Regions from separate parts of the Hathewaya limosa genome, predicted to be linked through region 2. Evidence: riboswitches for the same ligand, from Rfam matches in the RefSeq annotation. Region 2 holds a riboswitch; the other holds the start of a gene.

Region 1 (11,278 bases), on a different contig from region 2:
CAATTAAAATAATAAAAAACGTCATGATTGCCCAAAGTATTAAAATCTTTGTTTTAATTTTTAAATTACTAATAACATTTAAATTCATGCTGTCATCCCCTTTGTATATTTAAACTATATTATTTATTCGTCCATTAATAAAAATATATAATACTTTTGCAAATTTTATGTTTTTATTGAAAGTTTATGTATATATAAGAATATTTTATTAACTAAACTAAAAAAATATACTTTATTAAACAACTTATGAAAATAAAAAAATAGAGTATTCTCTTTAATTGAATACCCTAAAATGTTTATCACTTATAAATATTATACTGAAAAACTGGACACTAACTTAGATAATTTCTCCAATGAGCCTTTTAGTTCTTCAGTTTTATCTAATACATAATTAGATTTTTCCATAACTTCTGATGATTTTTGAGCTATATTGGTAGCACCTTCTGCTCCTTCATTAGATGCTACAGCTACACTATTTATAGCCTCCATAACATTCTTAACTGAAGAATTCAATTCATCGGTTACTTCATTTAAATTTTCTGCCATATTATAAAATTCACTTGTATCATTACTATACATTTCCCCTGTATTTATAAAACTATCATAATCCTCAAAAACATTTTCATCAATAAACTGTAGAATATTTTTCGAATTATTTGAAAGGTTATCCACTGATTCTATTACATCTTTTACAATTACTTTAATTTCATTAGCTGTATTATTAGATTCTTCCGCAAGTTTTCTTACTTCATCTGCAACTACTGCAAATCCCTTTCCTGCTTCTCCTGCCCTCGCTGCTTCAATAGCTGCATTTAAAGATAATAAATTAGTTTGTTTTGTTATAGCAAGTATAGCCTCTAATAAGACATTTATTTTTTCAACATTTTTAGATTTCTCTATTGCCTTTTCAAGTTTTTCTTGGTTTTCTTTATAGATCTTAAGTGCATGACCCTTAGATTCTTCTCCACTTAATTTTACTTTATCCGCTTTTTCTTTAATTTTAATTGCCTTTTCTTTAACATCTTGCATTGTTTTTGCAATACCTTGTATATTTTGTTGAATTTCTACAGAACTTGCACTCATTTCCTCAGATGCAGCCGCTGTTTCTTCCATACCTGCTGATAGTTCTTGAGTAGTAGATGACGTGTCTTCTATATTTTTATTTAATTCATCTATATTTCTTTCAACATCTTTACTTATTTTTTCTCCAAGCTCAGTTTCATTTAATACATTACTTATAATTTCACTTACTGATTTTTGCATTATACCTATAGAATTAACTAATACTCCAACCTCATCTTTTCTATTAATTAAATTAGAATCCAGTTTTTTAGAAAAATCTCCTTTTGCTAAAATATCTAGATATTTTACTAATTTACTTATTGGCTTGCTTATACTATTAGAAATAATCTTCATAATTAATATTCCCATAACAATAGAGATTAAAATTGAGATTAAAAAAAATCTAACTGCATCTTTACACTCTTTTTTGTTATTCTCATCAATTCTTTTAGCCTCATTTACATTATACTCTGATAGTTCATTTAGCTTTTCTTGAAAACCTTCAAACAGAAGATTAGTTTCTTGAATTTCACCTTCTTTATTCTTAAGGTTATTTTTACTTTCTAAATCTATTATTTGCTGATTTTTCAATTGAAAATCGTTCCATTTATCTTTAATTTCACCTAATAATTCTTTTTCTTTTTTATCTAACTTAGTTGCCTCATATTCTTTTAAGTTATTATTAAAGATTTTATTAGATTCATCAATATCATTTATTAATTTCTCTTGTATATCTTTTTTACCATTAGACATCATTATATTAAAAGTATCCATTCCGATTCTTCTAGCACGTGTTCTATTCTCATTTAAAAGTTGTATGGACACCAAATTTTTTGCATATAATTCATCCATTTTAGCTCCCATTTTCTTTATATTAGAATATCCCACTATTCCTATTAAGAAAATGAAAATAGCCATACAGACCCACAGTATAAAGATCTTTGTCTTTACCTTATAATCATTAATACTTACTTTCATTCACCCATCTCCCTTTAATTACTCTTTATAATCTTGGTCAAAACTTAATATATTCTGTACTTATCCTTTTAAGACCAAATTTCATAAATATAATTATATCAAAATTTTATTATTTTTTTAAATTTTTAAATTTTTATCACAAATTTTATTTACTTTTTTTTATCTTAAATCTTTTCTTTAATATAAATTAACTTCTCAAGATAGAGAACTATTTTTTCACAATAAAATACTGATTTATTTTACATAAATCAGCTTTTATTTTACTTTAAAGTTTTTTTAAAAACTTTTTAGATGTTATTCTTATTCCTATGGACCCAATAGGTGCAGTTATTAATACACTTAGAATTGCTATAGCCTGCATTATTTCTCCACCTAAAACCCCCATTTGAAGTGGTATACCTGCCTTGGCTGATTGAACTGTAGCTTTAGGTAAATATGCTATAACACAAAATATCCTTTCTTTTACATTTAGCTCTGTACCTATTAAAGAGATTAATACGCCTATTGATCTTATACTTAATGATATTAAAAGTAACTTAAGACCAATTCCAAGATATTCTCCTACTAACATAGGATTTATAGCCATACCTACAAAAGCAAATAAATATATTTTACCTACTTTCCAAATTTTATTCATATAATTCAATATAATTTTAGCAGTATCTTTAAAATAACTTCTTAAAAAGAACCCATATATCATTATAGTAAGTAATGAATTAAAAAGTGATATATGTAATAAATTTTCTATCTCTCTCATTGATAAACATACTAAAAAGGTTATAATAACTTTTAACATATCCATTTTTATGTACATAAAAATTATTCTTGTTAATTTAGCAATTATGTAACCTATTGCTACACTTAAAATTAAAGTTATAGGTATTAAAATTACCTGATTCAATATTGAAATACTCTGCCCCTTGCTACTTTCAATATAAATTCCTAAAAAAGTAGTAAATAACGTTATAGCTATAGTATCATCTGCTGAGGCACCAACCAATAACATCTGAGGGATTGCTTTATCTTCTCCTATCTTTTTTTCTATTAATGAAACCATTGATGGTACTAATACAGCTGGACTAACTGCAGCTATAATAAATCCTAATATGGCACCTTGCACAAAAGAGAATTTTAAAAAAATAGTTGAAAAATAAGCTATAGTAAGTCCTTCTAAAGTAGCTGGAACTATACTTAACAAAATAGCTGGCCTTCCTATTTTTTTCATTTGTTCCATACTGATACCTAATCCCCCTATAAAAAGAACCGTAACTAATGCTAAGTCCTTTATATACGGAGATATTTTAATTGTTACCTTAGGAACTATATCTATAAAAGATGGACCAATCACCATTCCTACAATAATCATTCCTATAAGCGATGGTAACTTTAGACGCTCTACTAATTCCCCCCCATAAAAAGCTAATATTCCTATAAACAATAAACCTATTATTATAAGAAATAAATTCATAAATAAATTCATACAATTCCTTCCTTTCAAAAAAAATAAACCCCTACCCTAAAATTTGGGTAGGAGTCATTAGCTAAAAGCACTTTAAGGCGAACTCCATCGCCTATTATACAATTTTTTATTATTTTATAATATTTCATAGAAATAATCAATCTTTTATTTAGATTTTAATCCCTTAAAAATCATATAATCTACTATTTTATCTAATTCAATCTTTTTATTTTTTAAATACAATTCTCCTAAAATAGCTTCTACAGAATCTGCTAACATATTATCTGTTAATGTTCCATTAAACTTTAAAACTCTATCTATCTTTAATTGTTTAGCTATAGAAGATGCATTATTTATAACATTTCTATACTCTTCATTTAAAATTTTATTATCAGCAAAAGAGAACATATCATACAACTTAGTAGATACTTCACATCCTAAAATCTTGTCTCCAATAAATTGTAATTTTTCAAATTCTCGTTCTTTTTCTCTTTCTCTTATACTATATACTAATGAATTTACCAATATATTTTTTTCTTTTAATTCTTCAATGATTCTATACATACTTCTTGACTCCTACTTCGATTATTTATATATTTTTAGCTACATACTTAATATTTTATCATAAAATGAATAGTCATTGGTAAATTTTCTTATTAATCTAACTATATAACATATGTAATTTCTAAATTTCTTTTCTTGAAATATCAAATCCAATTTCTTTTTCTATTAAATCTAAAACATATTTATCTTTTGGATCTATAAATAAACAAGTTCTTCCCATCTCACCAGCTCTTCCTGTTCTTCCTATACGATGTATATATGTCTCTGTATTTTCTGGAATATCATAGTTATATATATGGGTAACACCATTTACATCTAATCCTCTTGCAGCTACATCTGTTGCTATTAAATATTGTATTTTTAAGTTTCTAAAATCTTTCATAACTCTTTCTCGTTTAGCTTGTGTTAAATCCCCATGTAATTTTGTACAGTTATATCCTTTTTGATGAAGAAACTCCTCAAGTTCGTCAACTCTTCTTTTAGTTCTACAGAAAATAATAGCCATAAATGCATTATCTTTATCTAAAATTTTACACAATGCGTCTCTTTTATTTCTATCTGTTGTCTCAACTACATACTGTTCTATATTTTTAAGCGTAACCTGATCTTCATCTATTGTTATAACCTTAGGATTATTCATATATCTATATGCTAATTTTTTTACCTTTGAATCCATGGTAGCAGAAAAACAAAGAGTCTGACGATTTTTAGAAGGTGTATATTTTATAATTTCTTCAATTTCATTTTTGAATCCCATGTAGAGCATTTGATCTGCCTCATCTAAAACCAAAGTTTTTAAATTACATAAACTTATAGTTTTTCTTTTTAGGTGATCTAATAACCTTCCTGGAGTTGCTATTATTAAATGAATATCTCCTTTTAATTTATTTAGCTGTGAACCTATATCCTTTCCTCCATATGCGGCTAGGATATTTAAGTTTTTACTTTCAGTTAATTTTTTAGCCTCTTCAGTAATTTGTATTGCAAGTTCTCTAGTAGGTGTTATTATAAGTCCTTGAACAAAATTTATATCAGAAGACATATTTTCAAACATAGGTAATAAAAACGCTAAGGTTTTACCAGTACCAGTTTGTGCCTCTGCTATAACATCATTTCCCTCTTTTATACTTACAATACTTTTTTCTTGAATTTTGGTTGGTTCATTAATTCCCTCTTTTTTTAATATATTTATTATATCTTCACTAATTCCCATTTCATTAAATTTCATATTTTATTATTTACCTTTCGACTTGTATATTTTTTAAGTAACTATATCTTATTATAAGTATTATCTCAATAACTATCAATGTTTCCCTTATAAAGATTATATAAAAATTTTAATGTTAAATCCCTTAATAATACCCCAAAATAATTTTTATTTTTAATATTTTTATAAAAATATTAAAAAAACACTTGCACTATTTTTTATATAGTATATAATAGGTTAAGTAAACAACTTTGATTCAAAAATAAATTATTTATGAATAACATTTTTAGGATTATATAGAGCTAAGAAATTAACTTATTTATATACATTCTGAAATTTTTATTAAGTATTTATTTTCCACGAATTAAAGTAATAAAAATTTCGGAGGTACGAAACATGCAAGGTACAGTTAAATGGTTTAACGCAGAAAAAGGATTTGGATTTATCACTACTGAGGAAGGAAAAGACGTTTTCGCTCATTTCTCTCAAATCCAAAAAGAAGGATTCAAAACTTTAGAAGAAGGTCAAAACGTTACTTTTGAAGTAGTTGAAGGACCTAAAGGACCTCAAGCTGAAAACATCCAAACTATCTAATTAATTTAGAAAAGTTAAGACCTAAAGAGAATTCTTTAGGTCTTTTTAATTTATTATTAGTTTTTTTATTTTTATATACTGAACTTATATGTATATATTTTTATAATTAGTTTCATAATATTTTATAAAAAATATATAGTTCATTTTCTATATATATTTTTTTTCACATTTTTTCAACTCATCTATAAACTTTTCTTCTTGTAATATTATATCAGTTAAAACTTTATATTCTATTGTATTTATATCTTCATATTGCTGAATTAATCTTCCTCTAACATTTATAATTAAAGCTTTTTCTTCCTCATTTAAATTTATACATCTTTCTAAGAAATCTTTAACTTCTCCATTACATGAAAAACTTATCATGGTATTATGAAACTGAGATATTAAAGATGATATTTTATCATATATAAATATATCTATATCCTTTAAATCTTTATGTTTTAAATCCTCCTTTAATAATTTACAATGTTCTATTTTACTATTCCTATAATTAATAAATACATTGATAATTAAACATAATGGTTTATTTGATCTATATTCATTTTGGGTATCTTTATATAAATCTAAAATTTTGTTTGATATATCAATTTTTCTTTCTAATAAATCTATTACATTATATGCCATATAATACACCTCTTTTTTATACCTATATTCTATATTACTCTAATTCTTATAATAGATTTACTTTTTTTGAAAAATTTCTATATTCTTTTTTTTGTTAAATAAAAAAATCTTACTTAACCTATAAATTAAGTAAGATTAAATAATAAACTTTTTATTCTTTTATTAGAGTAAAAGCTACTGAAGAAATTTCTTCTTGTTTTGCAGTTATTTCTTGTATTGATGCAGATATATTATCTATAGCTGACTTAACATTTTCACTCTTATCATTTAAAAGTTCAGAGACATTTCTTATATTTTCTATGCTTTTATTCATTTCTTCTTGTTCTCTTATAGTTGATGTTGCCACTCTATTGCTCTCTGCTGCTAATTTTTTAACTTCTGAAGCTACAACTCCAAATCCCTTACCTGCATCCCCTGCACGAGCTGCTTCAATAGATGCATTTAATGAAAGTAAATTAGTTTGAGAAGATATTTGTACTATTTCATCTGACGAGTTATTAAATACTCTTATTTTTTCTTCCATAGTTTTTACACTATCCTCTAAAATTTTAGCTGTATTATTCATATCCTCCATCTCATTTATTATATTTTGCATCTGTACATTACTCTCTGAATTTCCTTCTGCTATTTCTTGTATAGAAGATATTATTTGTTCTACATTAGATTTAAGTTCTTTAGAACTTTTAAGTCTTTCTTCACTTAATAATTCTACTTTCTTTAGCGCAGCTTCTATTTCCATATTTTTATCATCTAAAATACTTTTTTCTTGTTCTATAATAGTTTTATTATAACTCATACAGTTTTCTTTTAAATTTAATTCATTATATATAGCTTTAACCATTTGCCTACAATTTTTATATCCACATGCGGAACAATCTATATTCCTATCTCTTTCATTAAATTTTAGTAATTCCTTATATATCTCTTCTTCTTCTTTTTCACTAGGACTCCTTAATTCTTTAGTATTTAACTTACTATATTCTCTATAGAAATCTTCTATATTCAATTCTTTATCGAATTTCTTATGTAACCTTTTTATTTCCTTTTTATTCTTTTCCTTCTTAATATTATTGAATTTAAAATCTATATTATCCAATTCATTCTTATCACATACACTAGCTGTTCCTATATTACATCCAAATTCGCAATTTAAAATATCTAATATACCTGGTAATATCTTATTCGAAACTTTTCTCTCTTCATAACTATTTAAATACCTATATGCTATTTCTTGCCCTTCTATTTGTCTAATCCATATGTCACTATTATAATTTTCTATATTTTCCTTTAATCCACCCGGTCTGCTAAATAAGAATCCTAGTCCACTTTCTTTATGAAAATCTACTTCCTCATAAGAATCTAAATTTATGTTATTTCTTTTTAAATACTCTTCAATTTTTTTAAATGTAACATTATATTTAACATATCCTTTAGTATTCTTATTCTGAATTTCATCTTTTTTAGCTATACATGGTGATAAAAATGCAAATTCTTCCTGCACCTTTAAATATTTTTTAAAATAAATTGCCGCACAAATTAAAGGACTTTGTATAGGCGCTAAACTCTCCAGTAACCCTGTTCTATTTTTTTCTATGTAATTAACTATTGATGGACACGGTTGAGCTATAATAGGCTTTTGTGGATTATTTTTTATATACTTTAAATATGCCCATATAGTTATATCTGCTCCAAAAGACACATCATAAAAACACTTTACTCCTTTAGACTTTAAATATCCAAATAATTTTTTATAATTAGGAAAATTAGCCCTAATAGCAGGTGCAGCTAATATAGATATATTTTTCCCTTTATCTAACCCTTCAAAAAAATACTCTATATCATCTCTATAGTTTCTTGCTTTATGTTCACAAACCTCTATACACTTACCACAATGAATACACTTATCAATATTTATTTTTACCTTGTTCATTCCGTCTTTTATATATGCCTTATTAGCATCTAATACTGGACAATATCTTATACATTGATTACACCCAACACAATTTTCCTCATTTGTAAATATTAATACATTATCCTCCATAAAAACACTCCTCTTTTAATAATAACCCTCCTTCTTATAATTCGAACATTTCCAACTTTTTTTAACTTAATTTATAATTTTTTTATTTTTTTATTTATGAATATTCGCATTCACAATAAAATTGTTAAGTATATCTATTATTCTTAAATAAATAAAAAAATTAATTTAAGAATTTTTTTCATAATTAAATTAATATTTATATATATTTTTTCATATTAAAATTTCTGACTTCAAGTATTAATAAAAAAGGAATTAGCCTAAATAAGTTTTATTTAGGCTAATTCCTTAAGTAATTTAAATCTTAAATTTTGAAACTATTTCATTAAGTTTTTGTGCAAGTTCAGCTTGATCCTGAGATGTACATGCAACTTGTTCCATTGCTTGAGTTGATTCATTTACACTATCTTGAATTTCATTTAAATTTTCTGATGAATTTTGAGCCATTTCAGCCATATTTTGAACTGCCTCATTTACCTGTTCTATGGTTCCTGTAATTTCCTGTGTCATAGAAGCTAATTCTTCTGACATATTGCTTACGAATATGCCATCATTTTCATATTCTTCTCCTACTTTTATAAAATTTTCAAACTGTTTAATAACATTATTGTTCATAAAATTTAATAACTCATTACTATTTCTAGATAAATTACCAAATGAAACTTGAACCTCTTCTATAGTAGATTCTACATTTTCTACTGCTTGAGCTGATTGTTCAGCAAGCTTTCTTACTTCATCCGCTACAACTGCAAATCCTTTTCCTTGCTCTCCTGCTCTTGCTGCCTCTATGGCCGCATTAAGGGATAATAGATTTATTTGTTTTGCTATACTTGATATTGTATCGGCCATGACTTTAATTTCACTAACAACTTTTCCTTTTTCAATATCCTTTAAAATTTCTTTTTCCATATCCATATAAATTTTATTAGTGTTTTCAACTGCCTCTTTACTATTTTGTTCTACTGTAACAGCCCTTTCCTTAATTTCAATAGCATTATTGCTTCCATATAGTGCCTTATCAGATAATATTGAAACACTTGAATCTACTTCTTCAACTGATGCTGATAACTCCTGAGCCGTTGCACTTGTTTCTTGAACACCAACATTTATCTTTTTAGTTGACTCATTAATATTTTCAAGTTTAGATGTCATCTCTTCCACAGTAGCAGATAATTCTTCACTGGATGCACTCATATCTTGTGTGCTATTTATAACACTTTTAATAAGAGTATTTACATTATCTTGAGCTTTATTTAAAGCTTCACTTGTCTGTCCAAACTCATTTTTCTCTGAAATATCTATTTTAGTGGAAAAATCATATTGAGATAATCGATAAGCAAACCTTTTTATTTTATTTAGCGGATTTATTATTGATTTTATAAGTAAAATTGCACATATTATAAGTAAAATCACTGAAATACTAAATATGATTATTATTGCAGTTATAGAATCATTAAAAATGGAGTTATTTACAGCTATAGCGTCTCCTGCCCATTTAGCATTTAATTCTACTAATTTGTCTAACTCTCTTAAAACTTCATCTTTAGTTTGTTTAACTTCAGTAAATTTTTTTAATGCTTCTTTTTTATCTTTAGTAAAACAGACTTCAGTATATTCTTTTCTAATACTTCTATATACACTTATTTTTTCTTCTAATTCATTCATTAATTTTTTATCTTCATCTTTAGTAATTCCTGTCTTGTATAATTTAATACATTCATCGCTTTGTCTTGTAATTTTTTCATTTTCTTCAATTAAATTTTTTACTTCTTCTTTTGTAGTAACATGAGGTAGTATTTGTAAATTAGAATATATTGTTAAAAAATTCTTATTTAAGTCATTAATTGAAATTATACCAATAATATTATCATAATATAATCCGTTAGCAGATTTATCTATTTTATTAATACCTAAAACCCCAAATCCCCCAATAAACATCATTAATAATGCGATTACTAAAAAGCTAGTTATAAGTTTACTAGATATCTTTAAATTTTTTAATAATTTCATCTATATTTCCTCCATTAGTATTTTATTTTATCGACATTTTCTTATATAGATTTTATTCAACTTAAACTCTCCTAAATTTAAACCACCTTTATATTCGTAATGTTTATGAATTTCTTTATGTATAAATACACTTTTATTCCTTTGTAATATTTACCAACATTTTGTAACATAAATATATCGTTCATCATATATTAAAAATATAGTAAGAGCTTAACTAAACAATCATAACTCAAAATAGCTCTGATTTATATTTTTACAAGTTAATTACTCCTTATATGTAATAAAAATCTCCTTCAAAAACAAACAGTTATTAATCTATGTTCAGGTTAATAACTGTTTTTCCTTTTAATATTAAATTAATTTTATATTTAAACATTATATTCCATAATATATCTATTTTATATTTAAATTTTTATTAATAAATTTCTTAACATCTTTTATGTTATTAGTTTTAACTTTCATAGTAAGCGAATTCCATATACTATCTGAATAACTTTTGTTATACGGTTTACCCACTCTTGGATCAAGTATAGTAATAATACTTTATCTTTATAATTACGAATTAATCTAACTGTGCCTTGTCTAAGCTTTATTAACATCTCAGGAACATCTACATCCATCAAAGGATTTTTGATAATACTTTTCTTTATATCATTATACTTATTCTTCCTATGATAAATATAAATTTTTTACATAAAAAAAATAATAAAGAAAAATTAAAATAACTTTTTCTTTACTA
Region 2 (11,278 bases):
ATGGTTGTGATTTGTATGAGGTAGAAGAAATATTTAAAGAAGAACATTATTTTCAAGGAACGGAATGTTATTTAATTCATTATCCAGATGGGGAAGTTTATAAACCTTTTAATACACAAGCAAATGTATATGTTAATAAGCCTATTTGGGATAATGGAAAATTTGGAATTTTAGTAGTGGATTTTAATTTAAAAAAAATTTTTATATACCACTATTTACCCGAAAGTAATAAACTAAAAGAAATTGCTGAAATACCGTTATCAACTGTGAAGGATTGTTATAATTTAATTTTAGATTCTTCTCCTTTGATTTTGGGAAGGTCGGAGAATAATGGCATATATGAAATTGTATGGCCAGTAAAAAAAGAAATTCAAATTGAAGATACGGAAACTCTATTATACAGGGATGAGGATGTCCTTTATTTTTCACAATGGGTTGAAGACCCAGAATATCATGAATATATTATTAAGCGTGATATGAAAACTGGAAAAGTGTTAGAGAAAGTTTCAGGAATGCTTTATAAAATGCCTAACGGAACAATTTGGAAGGTATAAAGGGTTAATTAGATCTTCTCTTTTTGCTAATAAATTGTAAAAAGAATTAACTAAAGCACCGTATTTAGAATATGTATATGTTAAAGGCAATATAAATTTTAGACATTCTAAGTATAAACTTTTAGTAAATGAAAAGAAAAATACAGGAGTTTTTCAACTTAAGCCAGATATAGTTATTGCAAAATGTGGAATAGAGAGTATAATAATTGATACAAAGTGGAAATCGATATCTAGTTTATATAATAGACATGGAGTTAAAAGAGAAGATTTTTATCAAATGTATGCTTATCTTACTAGATATCCTAATGTTGAAACAGTTGTATTATCATATCCTTATAATGATAGAGTAGATAATGCTAATGAATGTTTGGAATCTTGGGTTCTAGAACATGATAGAAATAAAAAAATCAAGGTATATTCAGTTAATCTTGAAAATGAAAAATCAACTATAAAATCATTGAAAAATTTTATTAAAGATATAAATATTAATTCTAAAGTTTATTTATAGAAAATTTTAAAATTGATATCTCAATATTCTGTAAATTATGATATAATGTTATAAACTATTATAGCTTATTAATATAGTAGCTTTTTAAAATTTTATATAAGAAATACAGTTATATAATTTAAAAAGGAGATAATAAAATGATAGTTAGAAAGGCTGAAAAAGATGATGTTTATGATATATCAAAAATTCATGTAGATACTTGGAAAAGTGCTTATAAAAATATAATTGCTAATGAATATCTTGGAAATAGATCTTATGATAAACAGGTAGACAAGTGGAATAAAAGGCTTTTTCAAAATGAAGATACAAAAGAATTTATGCTTCTTGCAGAGGATGAAAATGGACAAGTTATTGGATTTTCTTCTGCATCCATTAACGAAGAAGGAAGTGAATTTGATAGCACATTATATACGTTATATGTTCGTCAAGATTATCAGAAAAAGGGTATTGGGAAATTATTAGTAAAGGAAGTAGCTTCAAAATTGCAAAGTTTAGGTGCTGAGAGTATGATTTTATGGACCTTCGCTAAAAATGATGCTAGTAACTTTTATAAACATATAGGTGGTATAAAAGATAAAAATAAGATAGTTAATATAGGTGGTATAAATATGGTGGAAATTTCTTATGTCTGGGAAGATATAAGTACTTTAATATAAATAATAAAAGGGAAGTAGCTACTATGTATAGTGGTTGCTTCCTTTCTTAGTTTATAAAAAATTATATAAATTTAAACTAAATTTCATAGTAAAAGATGAGAAATAAATTGGCCTAAAACAACACCAATAAGACTTAAAAATAGATTTAAACTGATGTTAATAACACCTAATATATAGCTTCCATTATTAAAAAGTGTTACAGTTTCATAACTAAAAGTTGAGAATGTGGTAAGTCCACCCATAACGCCCGTTGTTAAAAATAGTTTTAGATTTGGAGATATTAAATTTTTATTCATACTTAAGCCCATTATAAGCCCAATAAGAAAACCACCTAAAATATTAACTATTAAGGTTCCATATGGTAGTTTAGTTCCTAAAAGCTTAGTTGAGGTATTTGAAATAAGATAACGTATTAAAGCACCTAAAAATCCACCAATACCTACATAAAAAAGTTTTTGCATAAAAAATCCCTCCTAAAAAATAACGACTCCTACCTTAAAAAGTAGGAGTCGTTAGCATAAGCAGTTTAAGGTGAACCCCATCACCTATAAAAATTATATTCCATAAAATGAAAAATGTGAATACAATTCAGAGAAATTTTACGTTAAAAATAATACTCTTAAAGTCCTGATTCTTTAAATTGATGTTCCATAAATTCATTTAGTTTGTGTAATGATTTTTTCAATAAGCCTAATAATAAAAATACAACACAGAAAATTAGTAATGCAGAAATATTTTTCATAACATCACTCCAAAGAGGACCTGCTATTGCTTCTCTAAATCCGTTAATGGCATATGTAAATGGCCATAGTGGCTGTAAAATGCCGAAGATTTTAGGGTTTGTTTGTATTGGATAAATACCAGCAGAACCAGCTATTTGGAATACCATAATAACTACTGCAACGGCTTTACCAATGTTACCTAATAAAGATACTAAGGTAAATATCATAATGGTAAATGTAAGAGAAGTAAGCAATGCTATACCTATCATTAACATCATATTTTGAGGATGTACTCCCAATACTAGTTTATCTCCTATTGTAACTATTAAAGTTTGAATACAAGATAGGAACATAAATAATAGCATTTTTCCAAAGTGTCTTTGAAGGAAGTTTATTTTTTCTCCATCTATATATTCTTCAGATTCCACAGAAAGTAAAGCAGAGGCTAGTAATACACCAACCCAAATACCTAATACTGTATAGAATGGTGTTAAAGCCACTCCAAATATACCAGCATCATATACTTCAGTTTCTTTAACTTCTATTGGAGAAGATATAAAGTTTGATACCATATTAGGATTTTTCTTTAATAAAGTAACTATTTTATCTAAGTTATTACCATTTAAGTCTTTAGTTTTATCCTTTAATTTTTCTAATTGCTTTTGGAAATCCTCTAACTTAGTTATTAATTTTTTAGCTTCATTAGATGCAAGTGAAGTATTTGCAGAACCAAAAGTATTAAGCGCTGTTAATTGAGGAACTAATGATTTACTAGCTTCCAATATGGAATTTGCTACATCTGTACCTTCAGCTAAATTATTAGAAATATTGTTTATAGTAGGTAATAAGCTAGAATAAAGCATATTATAAGTATTATTTACTCTACTGTATATTTGATTATTAACATCTAAAGCAGCATTTATAAGTTTATTTACATTGTCTTTATTATCTTTTAAATTATTTTTATTTATTAAGTCTTCAATATGACTTAGTTTATTTGATTCATCTTTTAATAAAGATTGTACATTCTTCGCTGAATCTATAAAACCTTGAATAACTAAACTAGGTTTAACTTTATTTAGAGCTTGTAATGCTGCTACAAAATTATTTAATGTTGAATTTAATGAATTTATATTTTGCTCTATTTTACTTATAAGCTGTTTTTGATCACCAACAGAAATAGTGCTGTTATTTATAGATTTAAGACTTTGAATTAAGGAATTAATTTGATCGTTAATACCTTGCATTCTTATAGCATCATTTTTAAAGTCATTTGCTAAGTTGTTGATACTTTGTCTAGTTGCAAAAATTAATGATTTATTAGCTTCTGTTGTGTTTTGTAAACTAGTTATCTGTTCAGTTATTTTAGGTAGATTATTTTGAACATCATTTAAAAACTTTGATAAACTTTCAGCATTAGAATTTGCATCATTTATATGTTTTTTTACATCATCTAAGTTTTTCTTTGCAGAATCAACACAATCTTTTAATTGAATAATTTGTGGTTTATTGATCTGTAATTCTCCACCTAATTTATTTAAATAATTAAAAGCTTCCTTATTAACTGTAGATACAAAATTAGTTTTTATTTCATCAGTTAATTTATTTTTTGCTACATTAGTTATCTTTGTAGCAATAGCATTTAATTTTTCATTTGCTCTATAAGTTATATTTGGTTTAATAGGATTAGAAGTTGTTAAACTTGTAAGCTTACTTGAAAAGTCATTAGGGATTTCAATTAATGCATAATATTTTCCCTCATTAAGACCGTAATTAGCCTGCCAAGCATCTACAATATTCCAATTTATAGATTTATTCTTCTTTAATTGCTTTACTACTTCATTTCCTACATTAATAGTTTTTCCTTTTAATGTGGTACCTTCATCATTATTTATAACGGCAACAGGTAAATTTCCTGTGTTAGCATATGGATTCCAACATGCTTTTATATTAACCCAAGCATATAGCGATGGAAGTAGACATAATCCACAAAATATTATAATTGCCGCCCAATTTTTAGATATGTTTCTCAAATCGTTTATAAAAACTTTAAATACTTTTTTCATACGTTCACCTCTCTGATTTTAGAGTAATTAATGTTATTTGAAGAACTTTATTCTGATATACCTGATTCTTCAAACTTAGTTTCAAATTTATCTACTAGAGGATGTAACGGAGTTTTTAGGAAATAGCCTAGTAATATAAAGATTATAGCAAAAGCAAATAATGCTAGAAAATCTACTAAAACCTTACTAGCAAGAGGTCCAGCTACAGCTTCTCTAAATCCATTTACTGCATATGTAAATGGGAATAAAGGTTGTAATATTCTAAAGAATAATGGATCAACTTGTATAGGATAACTTCCACCACAACCTGCAATTTGAATAACTAATAGAATAATTGCTAGTGCCTTACCAACGTTACGTAATAATGAAACTAAGGTATAAACTATAACAGAGAAAGTAAAAGATGATACTATAGCTAGGGATAATAAGAGTAATACATTTGAAGTTTGTACACCTAATAATACTTTATCTCCTAATGCAACTATAAATCCTTGCACCATAGCTATAAATGTAAAGAACATCATTTTACCAAAGTACTGTTCTTTTAATGTTATATTTTCACTACCTTCAAATTCTGCAATATCAGTTTTAAATAATGAAGTTAATATTAAAGCACCAACCCATAATGAAAGTGTCGTATAAATTGGAGCCATTCCAGAACCATAGTTTTCTATTTTGTATATGGATTCTTCTTTTAAGTTAAATGGCTTTGCAACAAAATCACCTACTAATTCTGGTTTACTTTGAAGTATTGATACAATTTTGCTTAAATCAGTATCATCTACTTTTTTTAGTTCAGTGCTTAACTTTCCAATAAGTCCTTTAAATTCTTGAAGCTTTAAATTTAAGTTTTTAGCTGTATCTGCAGTAAGTTTACTTCCTGTAGATGATGAGTTTAATAGATTATCTATTTGAGTAAATACTCCTTCAGAACATTTTAAAATTGAGGAAGCACTTTCAGTTGAATTTACTAAACCATTTGTTACATTATTTAAAGCAGGTTTTACATTTGATGTATACATTCTCATTGTGTTAGATATTTGATTTTGTACATCATTTGCATAGTTATTTATTGAATTTAATGTATTTTTACTTAATCCATTAGTTGTACTAATATTTGATTGAAGATCATTTAAATGTTTTTTTTCTTCGGTTAAAGAACTCTTAATTTTATTTAAAGATAATATCATATCTGATATATTTTTATCTAACTTATTAATATGTTGTAAGTAGTCCACAAGGGATGTAATACTACCTATTATAGAATCTATTCCTGTACTTGTTTCAAATATAATATTGTTTGAAGTTGATAAAATAGTATCTCCAGTAGAATTGTTTAAAGTTGCAATTAAATTTTTAGTTCTACTATTTTCAGATTGAATTTGATTTAAAATCAATTGAGTGTTATCAAAAGATTTATTTAAGTCATTTTGAATATTAGTAATTAATCCTTTGGTATTAATTGACTGTTGTTCAATTCCTTTTAATCCATTACTCATTAAAGGCATGGACTTTTTTAAATCTGTTGTAAATTGATTTAAGTTAGTTGCATGATTACTAACACTTTCTAAGACATTATTAACTAAAGACATATTATTATTTAATTCTATGATACCTTTTTTTAACTTCAAAAGACTATCTTTGTTAGAGTCAGCTTTTTTACCTGCATTATTTAAGGAAGAAAAAACTGTTTTATTTACTGTGTCTATAAAATTAGAAGTTATATTGTTTACAATTTCATTCTTAGCAACTCCTGTTATTTTACCTGCAACTGGATTAGATTTTGTATTAACTTTATAAGTTATAGTAGGTTTTGTTGGTACATCCTTATCTAGAATACTAGTTAAATTTTTTGAAAAATCTTCTGGAATTTCAATCATGGCATAATATGTACCGTTTACTACACCCATATTGGCATCTTTGGAATTTACAAATTTCCAATCCAACACGTTATTTTTCTTTAATTCAGTAATAACCTCACTGCCTACATTTATTTTCTTACCTTTTACTGATACCTCTTTGTCATTATTTACTACGGCTATAGGAACAGTACTGGTGTTTTCGTAGGGGTTCCAGCAAGCAGCGATATTTATCCAAGCATAAAGAGAAGGAAGAAAACAAACTCCTAATACTATTAAAAGTGTTATTGGATTTTTCTTTATACTTTTAAGGTCTCGCTTAAAAATTTTTAAAACGTTTTTCATATATTCACCTCTGACAACTAAATTTAATGTCTACACTATAGTCTATCAAATAAAATGTCGAATTAAAATAAAAAATACACAATAACACACATTGTTTACAAATCTGAAATATTTTTTTAAAACATATAAAGTATTTAAAATAAACTTATTATGTAGAACTCTATAATATAAGTTTATCTTACTAATAATAAACGTGTTTAAAATGTTATAAATACATTAGAAATTTAAAAATATCAGTGTATGCTATAAAAGGCACTAATGTAAAATCCCCAAGATATAGAAAAATTGAATTATAGCACTTTATAGTATTTAACAAGTGAATAAATAAGCTCCTAACAATCGCAATTTTCAATTAATATTGTTAAGTTAAACACTACATGATAAATTTATATGGGATTTAAAAAATGTAGAATAATGAAAAAAAGGGGAAAGCAATGGGGAAGAAAGTAAAAACTTTAATAACAACTTTAGCATTAACTATGTTTATTAGTGGAAATGTACTTAATGTTCCATTAGTTAGAGCAGAAAATATTCTAGGTAAAGATGAACTAATAAACATAACAAGAAAAAAAGCATTAGAAAAAGAACTTAGTTTAACAAAAACTAATGATGTATCAAAAGAAGAGGTTAACAATGTAGATATGAAAAATTATGCTAAAAAGCATAATAATAAGATTAGAGTAACAATAGAAACTTATGATGGAATCTTTAATAACAGGAAATCTGTAGAGAAAAAAGTTGAAAAAGATGTTCATGCTAAGGTGAAACATGAATTTAAAAATCTTATAAATGGATTTAGTACAGAAATTAATCAAAAGGATTTGGAAAAGATTAAAAAGATTCCTGGTGTTAAAAAAATTAGACCAGTTAGAATGTATAAACCAACAATGAATTATGCAAAAGAATTATGTGAAGTAACTAATGTTTGGAAAGAATGTAATTATAAGGGAGAAGGAATAGTTATATCTATTATAGATACGGGTATAGATTATACTCATAAAGATATGAAGTTAACTAATCCTTTAAGAGCTAAAATAAAAAAGGGAGATATTAAACCTACATATCCTGGTAAATTCTTTACTAATAAAATACCTTATGGATATAATTTTGCAGATAAAAATCAAGATGTTGTAGATAGAACTAGTAGTTTACATGGAATACATGTTGCAGGGATTGCAGGTGCAAATGGAGATACAAAAGATATAACTGAAAATAAAGCTATAAAAGGTGTTGCCCCAGAAGCACAATTACTTGCAATGAAGGTATTCTCAAATAACCCAGAGAAAGGTGCAGAAGGTGCATTTAGTGACGATATAGTAGCAGCAATAGAAGATTCGGTTGAAAAAGGTGCAGATATAATTAATTTAAGTTTAGGAGCAGATGGAGGATTTGTAGATGAAAATGACCCAGAACAAATTGCTATAAAGAAGGCTACTGAAAAAGGAGTAATAGTGGTTGCTGCTGCAGGGAATGCTTCTTTTTCATCAAAGAAAGAAGATGGGTCAAAAGTAAAAGATGTTGTGGATACAGAACTTTTAGATAATCCGGGTCTAGGTAAGGAATCAATACAAGTTGCCGCCAGTGAAAATATTAAAGATATAAAAAATGTAATTGAGTATTGCAAAGGTGGACAAGACTATAAAATTCCATATATATCATCAGAAATAAATCCTATAAAAATATTTAAACCACAGCAAGAGGTAGAGCTTATAGATTGTGGATATGGTAGAAAATATAAAGAGGATAAAGATAACATAGAAGCAGATGATTTTAAAGAGAAAGACCTAAAGGGTAAAATAGCACTTATAAAAAGAGGAAAAAATCATTTTGAACAAAAAGCTAAAAACGCCCAAAGAGAAGGTGCAGTAGGAGTTATTATTTATAATAAAGATAGTGATGAAGAATATGTACCTATGCTACTTAGTGATAAAATAACTATTCCGTGTGTATTTACTACTAATTTTTATGGAAAAGAATTAACAAATTTAGCAAAAGAAAATATAAAAATAAAATTTACAGATGAAATAGTGGTTTTAGATAATTTGAAAGGTGAAAAAATGGCAGAGTTTTCTTCATGGGGTCCAACACCAAATTTGGATTTTAAACCTGAAATTACAGCACCAGGTGGGAAAATTTTTTCAACTATAAATAATAATAAATATACAACATATAGTGGAACATCTATGGCAACACCTTATATTTCTGGTTCAGTAGCATTAATAAAACAAGCTTTAAAAAATGATAATGTAAATATAAAAGATTCAGAATTATCTAGATATATAAAAAATAATATGATTAATACGGCTAAGGTACTATTAGATGGAACTATACCATATTCTCCAAGATGTCAGGGTGGTGGATTAGTACAAGTAGATAAGGCAATAAAGAATAGAGTTTTAATAACTAATGATGAAGATCAAAATTCAGCTGTGTCTTTAAGGGAAATATCAAGAATTAAAAGATTCAATTTAACTTTGACTAATTATGGAGATAAAGATACAAAATATACTATAAATGGTAATAGTGTTTATACAGAACAAAAAGATAAGCCATGTGAACAAAAAATAGAAGGTGCTAAATTAAGTTTTTCAAGAAAAGAAGTTACGTTAAAAGCACACAGTACTGCAAATATTAAGGTTAAATTAACAATTCCTTATAAATTTAAGAAAAATAATTTTGTAGAAGGTTTTATTAGCTTTGATTCTAAAGTAAAAGGGGTTCCCTCATTATCTGTGCCTTATATAGGGTTTTATGGAAATTGGGGTGAACCACAAAATATAGATAGACCTATTTGGGAAAATCATAGATTTAAAGGATCAGGAATTGCAAGTAATTTATTTTTCTTTAATACACTTATAGGAAAAACAAAGGATGATAAAAGTGAAAAAATAGTAATTGATCCTAGTGAAATAGCATTTTCACCAGATGGTGATGGATTTTATGATCATGCTATTCCTAATTTGTGTATTTTTAGAAACTTGAAAGAACTTAAAGTTGATATTTTAGATAAAAATAAGAAATTCTTAAAAACCTGTGGATATAAAAATAATGTACACAAAAGTAGTGAATGTAGTGAAAAAGGCAGAGAAATGTTAGTATCTTTAGCATGGGACGGAAAGATTTATGATAAAAAAACTGGAAAAAATATAATCGCTCCTGATGGACAATATTATATGAGAGTTACAAGTAAAGCTGTGGCTAAAAATGCTAAACTTCAAAGTTTTGATATGCCGGTTAAGGTAGATGCTACAAAACCAGACGTATCCATAATATCATCTGACCATACTGATACAGAGAAATATACTTTAAAATGGACAGCCTCAGATAAAGGTGTTGGATTAAAAAAACCTGATAAAGATAAAATTATTAGTGAACCTGAAGTTTATATAGATGGAGTTGAAGTAGAAAATCCAAACTTTAAGGAAAAAGATAGAGTATTTAGTTGCGATTTAGATTTAGAAAAAGGAACTAGAATAATAAGCTTAATAGTTAATGATAATATATTAAATACTCAAGTAATTCAAAAAGAAATAGCTGTTGGAAAGAAACCGGAAGGAATAAAAGATGTTCTTTTAAATTATAATGAAGGCTCTGTAATTACCAATGAATACATGGATGGAGATAAATATTTATTTGGAGGATTGGTTTCAGTTAGAGTAGATAAAGTAACTGTAAATGATGTAGAGGCAGAACTAAATAGAGAGGAAAAGTGGTTTTCTGCTAAGGTGGATCTTAAAGAAGGTCCTAATACTTTAAAGGTTAAGGCATATAATAAAGAAGGGGAAATCTTATTTAATAAGAAAGTTAATATAATAGCTCATATAACTCCTCCTAAAATGGATCTTCTAACTGAAGAAAAAATTATTTTATCTGAAGAAAAAAACATATATGGAGTTATTAACACCAATAAAAATAAACTAAAAATTAAAGGAAAAGTTGATAAAAAAGAAGTGGAAAAGGTATCTTTAAATTATGATGACATAACTTTAAATGATGATGGAACTTTTGAAAAATATGTGGAATTATCTCAAGGTATTAATCAAGTTGAAATAGTAGCTAAAACATCTATTGGAACGGTTAATAGGAAAAATATCAAAGTTATAGCAGATTATAAAGAAGAAAAACTTAAACTAAAACTTGAAAATTATGATATCACTAAAAATAAGTATGAATTATTAGAACCTAATAGTTTCTTCGGAGCTGGTGGAAGTTCTGAATTAAAAATAAAAGTTACTACTAATAAGGCTATAAGAAAAATAAAACTTAATAAAGAAGATATGCATGAAGAAAATATAATGGAGTATACTAAGAGTATTTTCTTAAAACAGGGAATAAATAAAATAATGTTATATGTTGAAGATAACGATGGAAATATAGCTGCAGATTATGCTGTTTTTGTATATTACGATAGTGAAAAACCAGTAATAAGATTATCCAGTCCTAATATTATAAATGGTAAGATTTATACTAATAAAAATTTTATTACATTAAAAGGTGATGTAGCAGATAATACTTTAGGATATAAATTTAGTATAAATGGAGAGCAGATTTTAAATATAGAACAAAAT

The links. Region 2 has a riboswitch for fluoride ahead of crcB (fluoride efflux transporter CrcB). Riboswitches for the same ligand answer to the same signal wherever they lie in the genome.
Region 1: linked by a shared signal. The riboswitch ahead of QOZ93_RS06595 (cation:proton antiporter domain-containing protein) and the one ahead of crcB (fluoride efflux transporter CrcB) in region 2 are both predicted to bind fluoride.

The regions. Positions count from the first base shown of each region.
Region 1 covers NZ_JAUSWN010000009.1:91,465-102,742, forward strand. Annotated here, with positions in the region: gene QOZ93_RS06585 (methyl-accepting chemotaxis protein) at 1-88, opposite strand, end outside; gene QOZ93_RS06590 (methyl-accepting chemotaxis protein) at 313-2,040, opposite strand; gene QOZ93_RS06595 (cation:proton antiporter domain-containing protein) at 2,306-3,520, opposite strand; fluoride riboswitch at 3,562-3,621, opposite strand; gene QOZ93_RS06600 (ribonuclease III domain-containing protein) at 3,665-4,063, opposite strand; gene QOZ93_RS06605 (DEAD/DEAH box helicase) at 4,185-5,291, opposite strand; gene QOZ93_RS06610 (cold-shock protein) at 5,667-5,864, shown strand; gene QOZ93_RS06615 (hypothetical protein) at 6,012-6,491, opposite strand; gene QOZ93_RS06620 ([Fe-Fe] hydrogenase large subunit C-terminal domain-containing protein) at 6,643-8,532, opposite strand; gene QOZ93_RS06625 (HAMP domain-containing methyl-accepting chemotaxis protein) at 8,827-10,539, opposite strand.
Region 2 covers NZ_JAUSWN010000021.1:42,114-53,391, reverse strand. Annotated here, with positions in the region: gene QOZ93_RS11360 (hypothetical protein) at 1-554, shown strand, start outside; gene QOZ93_RS11355 (5-methylcytosine restriction system specificity protein McrC) at 646-1,062, shown strand; gene QOZ93_RS11350 (GNAT family N-acetyltransferase) at 1,200-1,718, shown strand; gene crcB (fluoride efflux transporter CrcB) at 1,802-2,179, opposite strand; fluoride riboswitch at 2,215-2,273, opposite strand; gene QOZ93_RS11340 (YhgE/Pip domain-containing protein) at 2,338-4,506, opposite strand; gene QOZ93_RS11335 (YhgE/Pip domain-containing protein) at 4,554-6,710, opposite strand; gene QOZ93_RS11330 (S8 family serine peptidase) at 7,145-11,278, shown strand, end outside.